Regions from separate parts of the Micromonospora sp. NPDC049240 genome, predicted to be linked through region 2. Evidence: riboswitches for the same ligand, from Rfam matches in the RefSeq annotation. Region 2 holds a riboswitch; the other holds the start of a gene.
What was found. Region 2 has a riboswitch for S-adenosylmethionine ahead of AB0B02_RS13185 (aminotransferase class V-fold PLP-dependent enzyme). Riboswitches for the same ligand answer to the same signal wherever they lie in the genome.

Region 1 (6,780 bases), on a different contig from region 2:
CGGCGTTGCGGGCGGTGTCCCAGCGCTTGTCGGCGTCGTCGCCGCCGTCGGCGGACGGGGTGAGGAACGTGGCGAAGAGGCGTTCCCGGGCGGCGAAGTCGAGGAAGTCGGCGTACCACTCGCGGGCGTGGTAGCTGTCGACCAGGGCGCGCTTGCCCCGGGTCTCGAACCAGTCGATGGTGCCGCGCAGCAGCCGCCGCGAGGTCTCGTCGAGGTCGGCGGGGTCGTAGTGGTGCGGGTGGAACAGCAGCGGGTCGCTCACGCGGGGGGCCTTTCCGGGTCGAGGTCGCGGAGGGTGGCCAGGACGTCGTCCAGCCATGCCAGCACCATCCGCTCGTACGCGATGCCGCCGCGCAGCACCACGTGCTGCAACGCCGCCCGGGCGTCGGGTGCGGCGGAGCCGAAGTCGCGGCGCTCGCCGGCCAGGTAGCCGGCGAGGACGGTCTGGTGGTCGGCGCGATAGCGCTCGACCTCGGCGACCAGGAGCGCGCGCCCGGCCGCGTCGTCGAACGCGGCGCCCCGGATCTTGACCGCCAGTTCGTGCCGGACCGCCTCCGGGCGCACCGGGGCGTGCAGCCAGCCGACAAGCGCGGCCCGGCCGGTCGGGGTGACCGACCAGAGCTTCTTGTCCGGCAGGCTCTCCTGACCGATCTCCTCACCGGTGATCCGGTCGTCCTCGGCGAGCTGCTTGAGGACCCGGTAGATCTGCTGGTGCGTGGCGGTCCAGAAGCGCCCGATCGAGCGGTCGAAGCGACGGGCCAGCTCGTAGCCGGAGGCGGGTTGCTCCAGCAGCGAGACGAGGATGGCGTGCTCCAGCGACATGCCGGTCATCTTGCTATGCACTTTGTTGCATAGCAAGACCCCGCCCGGTAAGGCACGGCCGTGAGGGTGGTCATAACGGCTGGACGACCGGCGCACCGGTGCTGCTAGCCTTTCGGGAGGTCATGAGCGCCAGCGTCAAGCCCCGGCTCGCTGGCCGGCAACCCTCCGCCACGGTGGGGTGCTCCGGGTGAGGACCAGGCGCCGGCCGCAGCCGGCGCAAGCGTGGCCTGGCACCCAGGTCAGCACCAACCGGCCAGGGAGACCCGATGTTCGCACCACCCCTCGTTCCGACCCGCCTCATGCTGGTCACGCGTCGCCACGTCGACCTGATGCGGGTGTGCAGCGACCGCTGTCGCGACGTGCGCTGAGCGACCGCTCCACCCTTCCCCGATCCACCCTTCCGGCTTCGCCGTGCCCGGCGGCGCCGGTACCGGCACGCGTCCCGCGTGTCCGTCCACTCTGGAGAGACATCGTGCGTATCCGTACCGCCCTGACCCGCGTGGCCGCGCTCGGCACCGCCGCCGTGCTCGCCGCCACCGCGCTGACCGCCTGCGGCGGGTCGGCCGACGACGCGGCCGACAACCCGTACGGCCTGCTGCAACCCGGTGTGATCCGGGCCGGCACGCTCACCGACGCCCCGCCGAACGTCTTCCTCAAGGACGGCGAGTTCACCGGCTTCGACAACGACCTGCTGCGGGCCGTCGCCGGGAAGGTCGGTCTGCGGGTGGAGTTCGTCGGCACCGACTTCTCCGCGCTGCTCGCCCAGGTCAACAACCGCAAGTTCGACGTGGGCAGCTCCTCGATCACGGTCACCGAGGCGCGGAAGAAGACCGTCGACTTCGGCAACGGCTACGACTTCGGCTACTTCGGCCTGGACGTGCCGGCCGGCTCCGCGATCACCGGCTTCGACCAGCTCGCCGGCAAGCGCGTGGTGGTGGTCCAGGGCACCGTGCAGGACGACTTCGCCACGAGGGAGAAGCTGAACCCGGTGCGGGTGCCCGACTACAACGGCGCGGTCAACCAGCTCAAGGCCGGCACCGCCGACGCCTGGATCGCCCCGGCCGAGATCGGCGACAAGTCCGCGGCCGACAGCACCGGCAAGATCAAGGTCGCGGCGAAGCAGCTCAGCCCCGCGCCGACGGCGTACGCGGTGGCGAAGGGCAACGACAGGCTGCGCGAGGCGCTGGACAAGGGCCTCGACCAGGTGATCGCCGACGGCACCTGGAGCCGCCTCCAGGCGCGGTACTACCCGGGCCGGCCGATCCCGGCCGACTTCACCCCCGGCAGCGGATCGGTCGCCGTGCCGTCGCCGTCGGCGGCCTCTGCGAACCGGTAACCGGGCACGAGCGGGACGGACGGAGCGGACATGGATCCACTGAGCACCCTCTGGGAGACGTTCTTCGACTGGGGGTCGATGCGCGAGGCGCTGCCCGAGATGCTGACCGTCGGGCTGCCGAACACGCTGATCCTGGCCGCCTCCGCCGCCCTGCTCGGCTCGGTGCTGGGCATGCTGCTGGCGGTCGCCGGCATCTCGCGTACCCGCTGGTTGCGGTGGCCGGCCCGGGTCTACACCGACGTGTTCCGCGGCCTGCCGGCCGCGGCCACCATCCTGCTCATCGGCGTCGGCCTGGCGCCGCTGGGCATGGAGGTCTGGGGCCCGAACCCCTACCCGCTGGGCGTGCTGGCGCTGTCGCTCATCGCCGCCGCCTACCTCGGCGAGATCTTCCGGGCCGGCATCCTGAGCGTGGAGGCCGCCCAGTTGGAGGGCGCCCGGGCGCTCGGCTTCTCCTGGGCCGAGTCGATGCGACTGGTGATCATCCCGCAGGGCGTACGCCGGGTGCTGCCCGCCTGGGTCAACCAGCTCATCGCGTTGATCAAGGACTCCAGCCTGGTCTACTTCCTCGGCCTGCTGGCCAGCCAGCGGGAGCTGTTCCGGATCGGCCAGGACTACGCGGCGAACACCGGCAACCAGTCCGCGCTGCTGCTGGCCGGCCTCTGCTACCTGCTGCTGACCGTGCCGCTGACGCACGCGGTCAACTGGCTGGACCGGCGGCTGCGCCAGGGCCGCCCGGCCACCCCGCCGTCCGAGCCCGACACCGACCTGACGCCGGCCGGCGTCACCCCGACCGGAAGGGACCCGCGATGAGCACCAGCACCGTCACCTCGGTCAGCCTCGCCGTCCGCGACGTGCACCTGGCGTTCGGCGCGCACCGGGTACTGCGCGGCGCGGACCTGGACGTGGCCCGGGGCGGCACCGCCTGCGTGATCGGACCGTCCGGCTCCGGAAAGTCCACGCTGCTGCGCACGATCAACCGGCTGATCGAGCCGGACCGGGGCGACGTGCTGTTGGACGGGCGCAGCGTGCTGCGCGACGACCCGGACGCGCTGCGGCAACGCGTCGGCATGGTGTTCCAGCAGTTCAACCTCTTCCCGCACCTGAGCGTGCTGCGCAACGTCACGCTCGCGCTGCGGAAGCTGAAGAAGCTCGACCGGGACGAGGCGGAGGCGGTGGCCCGCGCCCAACTCGACCTGGTCGGGCTCGCCGCGAAGGCCGACGCCCGGCCGGCGCAGCTCTCCGGCGGCCAGCAGCAACGCGTCGCCATCGCCCGCGCGCTCGCGCTGCGCCCGCAGGTGATGCTCTTCGACGAGGCCACCTCGGCGCTGGACCCGGAGCTGGTCAAGGGCGTGCTCGCGGTGATGGCCGACCTCGCCGCCGCCGGCATGACCATGGTGGTGGTCACGCACGAGATGGGCTTCGCCCGCACCGTCGCCGACACGGTCGCGTTCATGGACGCCGGCAGGGTGCTGGAGGCCGGGCCGCCGGCCGCCGTGTTCGAGGCCCCCGAACACCCCCGGTTGCGGCGGTTCCTGTCCCAGGTGCTCTGATCAGCCCTTGACGGCGCCGATCAGCACCCCCTTGATGAAGTGCCGCTGGATGAACGGGTAGACCGCGACGATCGGCGCGACGGTCAGCACCACCACCGCCATCTTGATCGCCTCGGTCGGCGGCATGGTCACCCCGCTGGCCGCGCCGGAGGTGTGCGGCGCCTGCCCGGCCAGCAGGTAGCTCTGCAACACCCGCTGGATCGGGTACATGTCGTTGCGGTCGATGAACAGCAGCGCGTCGAACCACACGTTCCAGTAGCTGACCGCGTAGAAGAGACCGACCACGGCGATCACCGCGCGGGACAACGGCAGCACGATGCGGCCCAGCGTCCGGAAGTCGCTGGCGCCGTCGATGCGCGCGCTGTCCAGCAGCTCCTGCGGGATGCCCTGGAAGAAGCCGCGCACCACCACCAGGTTGAACACGCTGATCGCGGACGGCAGCACCAGCGCCCAGATGGTGTCCTTGAGCCCGAGCCCGGTGACCACCAGGTAGCGGGGCACGAGCGGCGGGTAGACCAGGAACGGGATCAGGAAGTACGCCAGCAGCCAGCGGTGCCCCACCGTGCCCGGCCGGGACAACCCGTACGCGGCCAGCACGGTGACGGTCAGCGCGATCGCGGTGCCGCAGACGGTGACCAGCGTGCTGATCCACAGCGCCCGGGTGACCGCGCCGCCGGCGAAGATGGTGGCGTACGCCGAGGTGTCGATGCCCTTCGGCACCACCACCAGGCCGCCCGCGTCGGCGATCGTCCGGCGCGACGAGAGGCTGGTCACCAGGACCACCCAGAGCGGGAAGAGGACGCCGAGCACCAGCAGGGTGAGCAGGGTGGCCTTGAGCGCCTGGCCGACGCGGGTGGGGGGTTCCTCCCACACCGGGCGGTGGGGCCGCGCGCGCGGCGGCCGTCGGATGATCACGGTCATGACTTCGAGTAGATCCCTCGTTCGCCGAGCAGGTGCGCCACCCGGTTCGCGGCCAGGATCAGCACCAGGCCGACGACGGCCTTGAACAGGCCGGCCGCCGCGCCGTAGCCGTAGTTTCCGGTGGCGATGGAGAAGTGGTAGACGAAGGTGTCGAGCACCTCGGCGGCCTGCCGGCCGACCGCGTCGCGTTGCAGCAGGAACTGTTCGAAGCCGACCGAGAGCGCGTCACCGAGGCGCAGGATCAGCAGCAGCACGATCACCGGACGCAGCCCGGGCAGCGTGATGTGCCAGAGCCGCCGCCACCGGCCGGCGCCGTCCGCCGCGGCGGCCTCGTAGAGGCTCTGGTCGATGGTGGACAGCGCGGCGAGGAACACGATGGTGCCCCAGCCCACGTCCTTCCAGACCGCCTCGGCGGTGACCAGGACGATGAACGTGTCCGGGTTGGTAATCACGTTCCACGGCTGCATGCCGGCGTCGCGCATGGTCTGGGCCAGCAGCCCCGCGCCACCGAGCATGGCGACGAAGAAACTGATCACCAACACCCAGCTGAAGAAGTGCGGCAGGTAGACGATGGTCTGGACGAGGCCGCGCAGCCGGCTGGAGAGCAGGTTGTGCAGCATCACCGCGAGCAGGATCGGCAGCGGGAAGAAGAACACGAGCTGGAACGCGGTGATGGCGAGCGTGTTGCGGAACGCGTCCCAGAACGCCGGGTCGTCGAAGAGGAGCTGGAACTGGCCGAAGCCGATCCAGTTGCTGTGCGTGAACGCCTGCCACGGATTGTCGCCCAGGTACGGGTTGTAGTCCTGGAACGCGATGACGTTGCCGGCGATCGGCAGGTAGCTGAAGATCAGCAACACCAGGAAGCCGGGCGCCACCATGGCCAGCAACTGCCAGTCGCGGCGCAGCCGGCTGCCCAGCGGCACCCGGCGACGGCGGGGCGGCCGGCGGCGGGCCGGTGGGGCCGGCTCGTCGGGTCGGGCCCGCCCGGGCCCGACCGCGACGGCCGGCTCGCTCACTTGGCCGCCTTGGGCAGCGAGTCGGCGAGCAGCTTGCGGGCTTCCTCCCCGCCGTTGGCCTTCCACTCCGCGACGATCGCGTCCGCGTCGCTCAGTGGACGCCGGCCGCGCAGGACGTCGGTGAACTTGTCCTCGGTCGGCACCTGGTTGGCCTTGTAGGCGGCCGGCATCTCCAGCTTCACCCCGGCCCAGGGGTTCTTCTCCAGGAACTTGACCATCTGGTTGGAGTAGTTCAGCACGTCCGGCACGTAGCGGGGGGTGTCCGGGTACGGCCCGATGGTGGGGTTGCGACCGCTGATGAAGAAGTACTGGTTGGCGATCTCCTTGAACGCCAGGTCGGTCTTGACCGGCCCGTTCGGCGACTTCGTGTGGTGCTTGCCCTCGACGCCGAAGTCCCGGAGTTGGGCCTCCTGGCTGCCCAGCGGCGCGGAGCACCAGTTGATGACGCGCAGCAGTTCCTGGACCCGGTCCTTGCCGAGGCCCTTCCTGACGAAGGTGAAGGAGATCGGCTTGTCCTCGCCCCAGACCAGCGGGTCGCCGCCGGTGGCGGAGAAGACCGGCACCGGCTGGATGTTCAACGTCGGGTTGGTCTTCTGGTGCTCGGCCTGGGCGCCCTGCCAGAAGCCGATGCCGTCCTGCTTGAACACGATCGCGCCGTTCTTGGCGAACAGCTGCTTCGCGTCCGCGCCCCGGCTGGCCACGATGTCCGGGTGGACCAGGCCGTCCTTGTAGATCTTGGCCATCACCTCGAGCGCCTGGCGGAACTCCGGCGTCTCGTACTTGAACTCCGGCGTCCCGTCGGAGCGCAGCCGCCACCCCTGGTTGGCGCCGGGCACCCGGTGGAACATCTGGATCATGGCGAAGACGTCGTCGAACGCCCACACCTTGCGAGCCGGGTCGGTGACCTGCCTGGCCGCGGTCAGCAGCTCGTCGAGGTTGGTCGGCACCCCCAGGCCGCGCGCGTCGAGCAGGTCCTTGCGGGCGAACAGCGCCCAGGGGAACGGCCCGTCCGTGGGATTGGGCACGGACATCAGCCGCTCGTTCCACACCGCCTGGCGCCAGGCCCCGGTCGGGAAGCTGGCCAGCATCGGGTACGCGTTCGCGGCGTCGCCCCGGAGGTGGTCGGTGAGGTCCT
Region 2 (6,780 bases):
TCCCCGAGCCGATGCCCGACTCCGTCGCCCACCTCGCCGAGTCGGTACGCCTGCTCCGGCACGAGTTCGCCGTCGGCGAGGAGCCGGAACAGGCCCGGGAGCGGGCGCTGCGGGCGGTCAGCGAAGCCGGCCGGGCGTATGCCGAGGGGGTCGGCTTCTCCGGCAGCGTGGTGATCGCCCAGGTGCGGACCGCCGCCAGCGACCTGATGGTGGCGTCCGGCATCGACCAGGAGGAGGCGAACCGCCTGGTCCGGCAGGCGTTCCACGGAAAGGACCAGCCCGCCGACGCGTCCCCCACCGCCCCTCCGGTCGGCTGACCGTCCCCACCCGGCTCAGCGCGGACCGGCCAGGGCGGCCAGCGCGGTCAGGAGGGTGTCGATCTCGTGGGCGGTGGTGCCCAGGCCGAGACTCGCCCGCAGCGCGGTGGACGGCAGGTCGGTGCGGGCCGAGCGGGCGGCGGCCTCGGTCAGCAGGCGGCGGGTCAGTGGGTGGGCGCAGAACAGGCCGTCCCGCACGCCGATCCGGTGCCGGGCCGCCAGGTGCGCGGCCACCTCGGCGGAGTCCCGCCCGGCGACCACGAAGCTGACGATGCCCACCCTGGGCGCGTCCGGGCCGAACGTGCGCAGCTCCACCACGTCCGGCAGCGCGGCCAGGCCGGACCGCAGCCGGGACAGCAGCGCCTGCTCCCGGGCGTGCAGCGTGGTGCGGTCCGCCGCCGTGAACGCCGCGCAGACCGCCGCCAGCGCCACCGCGCCGAGCAGGTTCGGGGTGCCGCCCTCGTGCCGGGCCGGGCCGGTCACCCACCGTACCTCGTGGGTGGCCGCGCCGACGTGACCCGTGGCCCCGCCGCCGGCCAGGTACGGCGCGGCGGCGTCCAGCCAGTCCGCGCGCCCGACCAGCACGCCGGCGCCGAACGGGGCGTACAGCTTGTGGCCGGAGAGCGCCAGGTAGTCCACGTCCAGCGTGGCCACGTCGACCGGGGCGTGCGGGGCGAGCTGCGCGGCGTCCACCAGGACGCGCGCGCCGTACCGGTGGGCCACCCGGGCCAGCTCGGCGACCGGCCAGCACTCGCCGGTGACGTTGCTGGCGCCGGTCACCGCGACCAGCACCGGCCGGCCGGGCCGGGCGTCACGGGCCAGCTCGGCCAGCGCCAGGCTCAGCGACCGGACCGCGCCGGCCGGGCTGTCCGGCACCGGCAGCCGGACCGTGCCGCGCGGCCAGGGGAGCAGGTTCGCGTGGTGCTCCCCGCCGAACGTGACCACCGTGGTGCCGGCCGGCAGCGCCCGGGCCAGCAGGTTCACCGCGTCCGTGGTGTTCCGGGTGAAGATCACGTGGTCGGTGGGGCGCGCGCCGACGAAGTCCGCCACGGTCTGCCGGGCCCGCTCGTAGGCAAGCGTGCAACGCCGGGACATCGCGCCCGCGCCGCGGTGCACGCTCGCGTACCAGGGCAGCAGCTCGGCCACCGCGTCGGCCGCGGCCCGCGCGCACGGCGCGCTGGCGGCGTGGTCCAGGTTGATCTCTCCCGGTACGCCGAGCACGCCGAGCGGGTCCGGCCGGACCGGAACGGGCAGCGTGGGGAGGGCGGGTACGAGGGTGACGGTCATGGCGGAGCCTCCGGGTCACAGGGGACCCCGGGGTGCCGGGACGGGGTCCGCGCTTGCCCAGCACGCGACGCGGCGCTGGGCCCGGTCATCACCCGGGGCACCCCACCGCGAACTCGACGAGGGTTGCCGGCCAGCAAGCCGGGGCTTGACGCTGGCGCTCGTGACCTGCCCGGCAGCATAGCCGTCACGATGCGGCCGGACCAGTGGGGCGCGGGTGGCTACGCTGACCGCATGGCCGTCACCCCGCCCGGCGGAGCACCGCCGCCGCCCGCGCCCGCCGTCCCGCCACCCGGGGCGTCGACGCCGCGCATGCCGCTGCGCCGGCTCGGCTGGCGGCGCTTCCTGGCGCTGGCCGCGGTGGTGCTGCTGATCGCGGCCGGCGCGCTGTTCATGGTCTTCACGCTGGGCGAGAGCCTGGGCGCGGAGGCGCTGCTGGTCGGCGTGATCGCGGCGATCCTGCCGGTGCCGGTGCTGGTGTCCTGCTTCCTCTGGCTCGACCGTTACGAACCCGAGCCGCTGAAATACCTGATCTTCTGCTTCGCCTGGGGCGCGTTCGTCTCCACCGCCATCTCGCTGCTGGTCAACGAGACCGGCGCGCGACTGTTCGAGGACCGCGGGCTGCCCGCCGCGCTGACCGCCGTGCTCGTCGCGCCGTTCATCGAGGAGCTGACCAAGGCGGCCGGCCCGATCCTGCTGCTGATCTTCCGGCGCCGGGAGTTCTCCGGGATCACCGACGGGCTGGTCTACTGCGGGCTGTCCGCGGTCGGCTTCGCCATGGTCGAGAACATCCTCTACCTGGGCGGATACGGCTACCGCACCGGCGTGGAGGAGTACGGCCCGGCCACCGGCGCGCAGCAGGTGATCGCGATCTTCATCGTGCGGATCCTGCTCTTCGGCTTCGCCCACCCGCTGTTCACCTCGATGACCGGCGTCGGGCTGGGCGTCGCCGCCCGGACCGCCGACCGGCGGGTGCGGATCCTCGCCCCGCTCGCCGGCCTGCTGCTGGCCATGATGCTGCACGGCACCTGGAACCTGCTGCCGTCACTGGCCCAGGCCACCGGGCAGCAGGTGATCGTGCTCTACGGCTACCTCGGCGTCATGGTGCCCATCTTCTTCGGCATGGTGGGGCTGGCCGTCTGGCTGCGGGCCTGGGAGGGCCGGCTCACCGAGCGCACGCTGCCCGACTACGTCCGGGCCGGTTGGCTCACCCCGCCCGAGGTGGCGGCGCTGGGCAGCCTGGGCCGGCGGCACGCGGCCCGCACCTGGGCCCGGCGGGTGGCCGGCGACGGCGGCGTGAAGGCGATGCGCGGCTACCAGTTCGCCGCGACCCGGCTGGCGCTGCTGCGCGACGGGATGCGCCGGGGGCTGGACCGCAAGCCCGCCGAGCGGGACCGGACGGCACGGGAGGAACGGGAGCTGCTGGAGGCGATCGCCGCGTACCGGTCGTTCTTCGTCGGTCGTGATCCGCAGGCGCCGGTCGGGGTCTGGGACGGGCAGCGCTACCACCTGCGGTTCCCGGACGGTTCCCGGCGGACCGTCGAGGCGCCGGACGAGCCGGTGGTGCCGATCCCGGTGGTGCTGGCCCCGCCGCCCCCGCCCCCTGGCTACGGCCCGCACGCCTGGCACCCGCACGGCTGAGCCCGGCCCGCTGTCGCGCGCGGCTGAGCCGCCTTGCGCGCGCCGGCCCGGGCGGGGTCAGGCCATCAGGCCGGTGAGGAAGTCGCCGAGCCCCTGGGCGATGGCCATCAGCGCGGCCCCGATCCCCCGGAACAGCTGCGCCGCGCCGTCCGGCCGGAACGCCATGAAGTAGATCAGGAACGCGAGGAACCCCCAGGCGAGAATCCTCTTGATCACGATCGGCATGGTCCCTCCCCAGGGCGCACTGAGGTGCCTGGGCTTCCCGCCGGGCAGCGCCGCAAACGGCGCCGGGGGAGGGCTGGAACTAGAGGTAGAGCCCGGTGGAGCCGGTCGCGCTCTCCTCCACCCGTTCCGCCGCCACCGCGTGCACGTCGCGCTCGCGCAGCAGCACGTACGCCCGGCCGTGCAGCTCGACCTCGGAGCGGTCGTCCGGGTCGAAGAGCACCCGGTCCCCGGACACGATCGAGCGCACGTGTGGCCCCACGCCTACCGCCGTGGCCCAGGCGAGCCGCTTGCCGACCGCCGCGGTCGCCGGGATCACGATGCCGGCGGTGGAGCGGCGTTCCCCCTCACCACCCTCGGTACGCACCAGCACGCGATCGTGCAGCAGGCGGATGGGCAGCCCGGCGTCGAGACTCTGGTCGGCGGTCACACGCCAGACGCTACCGCGTGCCGATCGACCGCTTCCGTCGTGGTTGCCGGGAGCGGCGGCGGGGCAATGTGTGGCGGGACCGCCCTAGGGTGGGGCGGTCGGACGTATCCTGTCCCCCCTGTGACGTGGGTGGGTCAACTGTGCGGGAGGTGCGCTTGAGCCGCTTCGAGCGGATGCGCGGACGGCTCCGCCGCGCGTACGAGACAGGCCGTGAGTCGGCCCGGTCCCGCCGGTACGAGGACGACCCGACGCCGGCAGACGCGGGCGTGGCGTCGCCGGCCTCGCCGGGTCCGGTGGCGTCGCCGTCGGCGACCGTGGTGGGTGCCCCGCCGCCGGCCGCGATGCACTCCTCGACGGTCAGCCGGGACGACACCGAGGTGCCGCACGCACTGCGCATCGCCGCCGCCTGGTGCTGGCGGCTGATCGTGATCGGCATCGTCACCTGGGCCCTGCTGAAGATCGTCGGCACGATCAGCATCGTGATCATCCCGTTGACCGTCGCGCTGTTGCTGTCGGCGCTGCTCGCCCCGGCGGTCGGCTGGCTGCTGAAGGCGCGGTTCCCCCGCTCGCTGGCGACCGGCGTGGTGCTGGTCGGCGGCCTGGCCGCGGTGATCGGCACGCTCACCCTGGTGGTCAACGAGTTCATCCAGGGCGTGCCGGAGCTGAGCGAGAAGTCCTCGCAGGGCGTCCGGCAGATCCAGGACTGGCTCAAGACCGGGCCGCTGCACCTGTCCGACAGCCAGCTCGACCGCTACATCAACGAGGCGCAGGCCTGGATCAACGGCAACACCGAGCGGTTCACCAGCGGCGCGCTCAGCACCGCCGCGACGCTCGCCGAGGTGCTCACCGGCACCGTCCTGGTGCTCTTCGCGACGTTCTTCTTCCTCCGCGACGGCAACAACATCTGGCGGTTCCTGGTCCGGCTGCTGCCGGTGGCCGCGCGCTGGAAGGTCGACGACGCCGGGCGCGCGTCCTGGGCGACGCTGGGCGCGTACGTGCGGGCCACCGTGCTTGTCGCGTTCATCGACGCCGTGGGCATCGGCATCTTCCTGGTCATCTTCGACATCCCGTTCGCGTTCCCGCTGGCCGCGCTGGTCTTCCTGGGCGCGTTCATCCCGATCGTCGGCGCGTTCCTGTCCGGCGTGGTGGCCGTGCTGGTCGCGCTGGTCGACAGCGGCCCGGTGACCGCCCTGATCATCCTGGGCGTGGTGGTCGGCGTGCAGCAGATCGAGGGCCACGTGCTCCAGCCGCTGATCATGGGCCGCGCGGTGGCCATCCACCCGCTCGCCGTGATCATCGGCATCGCCGCCGGGGTCGTGCTGGCCGGCATCGCCGGCGCGCTGGTCTCGGTGCCGCTGATCGCCGTGCTCAACACCGCGGTCCGCCGGCTCGCCGCGCGTACCGTGCCGGACACCCCGCCGGACGCCGTGGTGGTCGCCTCCCAGGCGCCCTGACCCGGCCCGATCCGACGACGCCCGCGTCACCCCGCCCGGGGAGGCGCGGGCGTCAGCTCTTGGCCAGCCGTTCCAGCGCGCCCCGGGCCACCTCGGGGCGGGTCGTGTACCAGAACGGGGGCAGCGACCGGCGCAGGAACGGGCCGTAGCCGCGTGCCGTCTCCAGCCGCGAGTCGAGGACCGCCACCACACCCCGGTCGCCGGTGGCCCGGATCAGCCGACCCACGCCCTGCGCCAGCCGGACCGCCGCGATCGGCACGCTGACCGCCGCGAACCCGGAGCCGCCGCCGGCGTCCACCGCCGCCGCCCGGGCCGCGGCGAGCGGCTCGTCGGGCCGGGGGAACGGCAGCCGGTCGATCACCACGAGCTGGCAGGCGTCGCCCGGCACGTCCACCCCCTGCCAGAGCGACATCACCCCGAACAGGCAGCTCTCCCGCTCGTGCCGGAAGCGGCGGACCAGCAGCGGCAACGCCTCCTCGCCCTGGAGCAGCAGGGGCAGGTCGGTCCGCGCGCGGAGCAGCTCCGCCGCCTGCTGCGCGGCCCGCCGGGAGGAGAAGAGCCCGAGGGTACGCCCACCGAGCGCGCCGACCAGCGCCAGCAACTCCTCGCCGGCCGCCGTGGGCAGCCCGGAGACGCTGGGGCGGGGCAGGTGCGCGGCCACGTAGAGGATGCCCTGCCGGGCGTAGTCGAACGGCGAGCCGACGTCGAGCGACCGCCAGCCCGGGCCCTCGGTGGCCGGTACGGTGCCGATCGCCGCCCGGCTGCCCTCGGTGCTCGCCACCGGCGCCGGGTCGGTGCCGCGGCCGGCGGCGGCAGCGGTGGCCGCCGCGGCGGCGGCCGGCGACGGCGGGGCCGGTGGCGGCGCGTCCAGCCCGAGCGCCCGGGCCACCGTGTCGAAGCGCCCGCCCAGCGCCAGCGTGGCCGAGGTGGCGACCACGGTGCGTTCGTCGTAGAGGTGGGTGGCGAGCGTGCCGGCCACCGACAACGGCGCCACCACAAGTGCCCGGCGGCTGCCGTTCTCCGGCTTCTCCACCCAGGCCACGTCGTGGTCGCCCTCCTCCAGCAACCGCTGGGCGGTGGCGGACAGCTCGTCCAGCACCGCCTTGGCCTGCTGTTTGCGGACCGGGTCGGGGTCGTCGGCCTTCACGTCGCCGATCGCCTCCAGCGCGGCCCGGGTCGCCGAGTCGAGCAGCGTGCACGCTTCGCGCAGCGCGGGCGGCAGGCCGGCGGTGAGCCGACCGGCGGGCGCCTCGGCCAGCCCCACGGCCAGCGCGTCGCCGGCCTCGGTGAGCCGGTCGGCGTGGTCGGGGCGCAGCAGCGGCCGGGCGCGGCGGGTGGACCTGTCGATCAGCTCCGGCACCAGCTCGGCCTGGGCCGCCGAGGAGACCCGGTCGGCCAGCTCGTGCGCCTCGTCCACCACGAGCAGCCGGTG

Region 1: another riboswitch for S-adenosylmethionine. It lies ahead of AB0B02_RS06375 (ABC transporter substrate-binding protein); the one in region 2 lies ahead of AB0B02_RS13185 (aminotransferase class V-fold PLP-dependent enzyme).

The regions. Positions count from the first base shown of each region.
Region 1 is NZ_JBEZCX010000003.1:234,605-241,384, forward strand. Features, by position in the region: gene AB0B02_RS06365 (acyl-CoA dehydrogenase family protein) at 1-262, opposite strand, end outside; gene AB0B02_RS06370 (PadR family transcriptional regulator) at 259-822, opposite strand; SAM riboswitch class IV at 941-1,051, shown strand; gene AB0B02_RS06375 (ABC transporter substrate-binding protein) at 1,295-2,158, shown strand; gene AB0B02_RS06380 (amino acid ABC transporter permease) at 2,189-2,968, shown strand; gene AB0B02_RS06385 (amino acid ABC transporter ATP-binding protein) at 2,965-3,708, shown strand; gene AB0B02_RS06390 (carbohydrate ABC transporter permease) at 3,709-4,629, opposite strand; gene AB0B02_RS06395 (ABC transporter permease subunit) at 4,626-5,645, opposite strand; gene AB0B02_RS06400 (extracellular solute-binding protein) at 5,642-6,780, opposite strand, start outside.
Region 2 is NZ_JBEZCX010000007.1:280,977-287,756, forward strand. Features, by position in the region: gene AB0B02_RS13180 (FUSC family protein) at 1-317, shown strand, start outside; gene AB0B02_RS13185 (aminotransferase class V-fold PLP-dependent enzyme) at 333-1,604, opposite strand; SAM riboswitch class IV at 1,649-1,770, opposite strand; gene AB0B02_RS13190 (PrsW family intramembrane metalloprotease) at 1,794-3,242, shown strand; gene AB0B02_RS13195 (hypothetical protein) at 3,300-3,467, opposite strand; gene AB0B02_RS13200 (co-chaperone GroES) at 3,547-3,894, opposite strand; gene AB0B02_RS13205 (AI-2E family transporter) at 4,068-5,348, shown strand; gene AB0B02_RS13210 (ATP-dependent DNA helicase) at 5,401-6,780, opposite strand, start outside.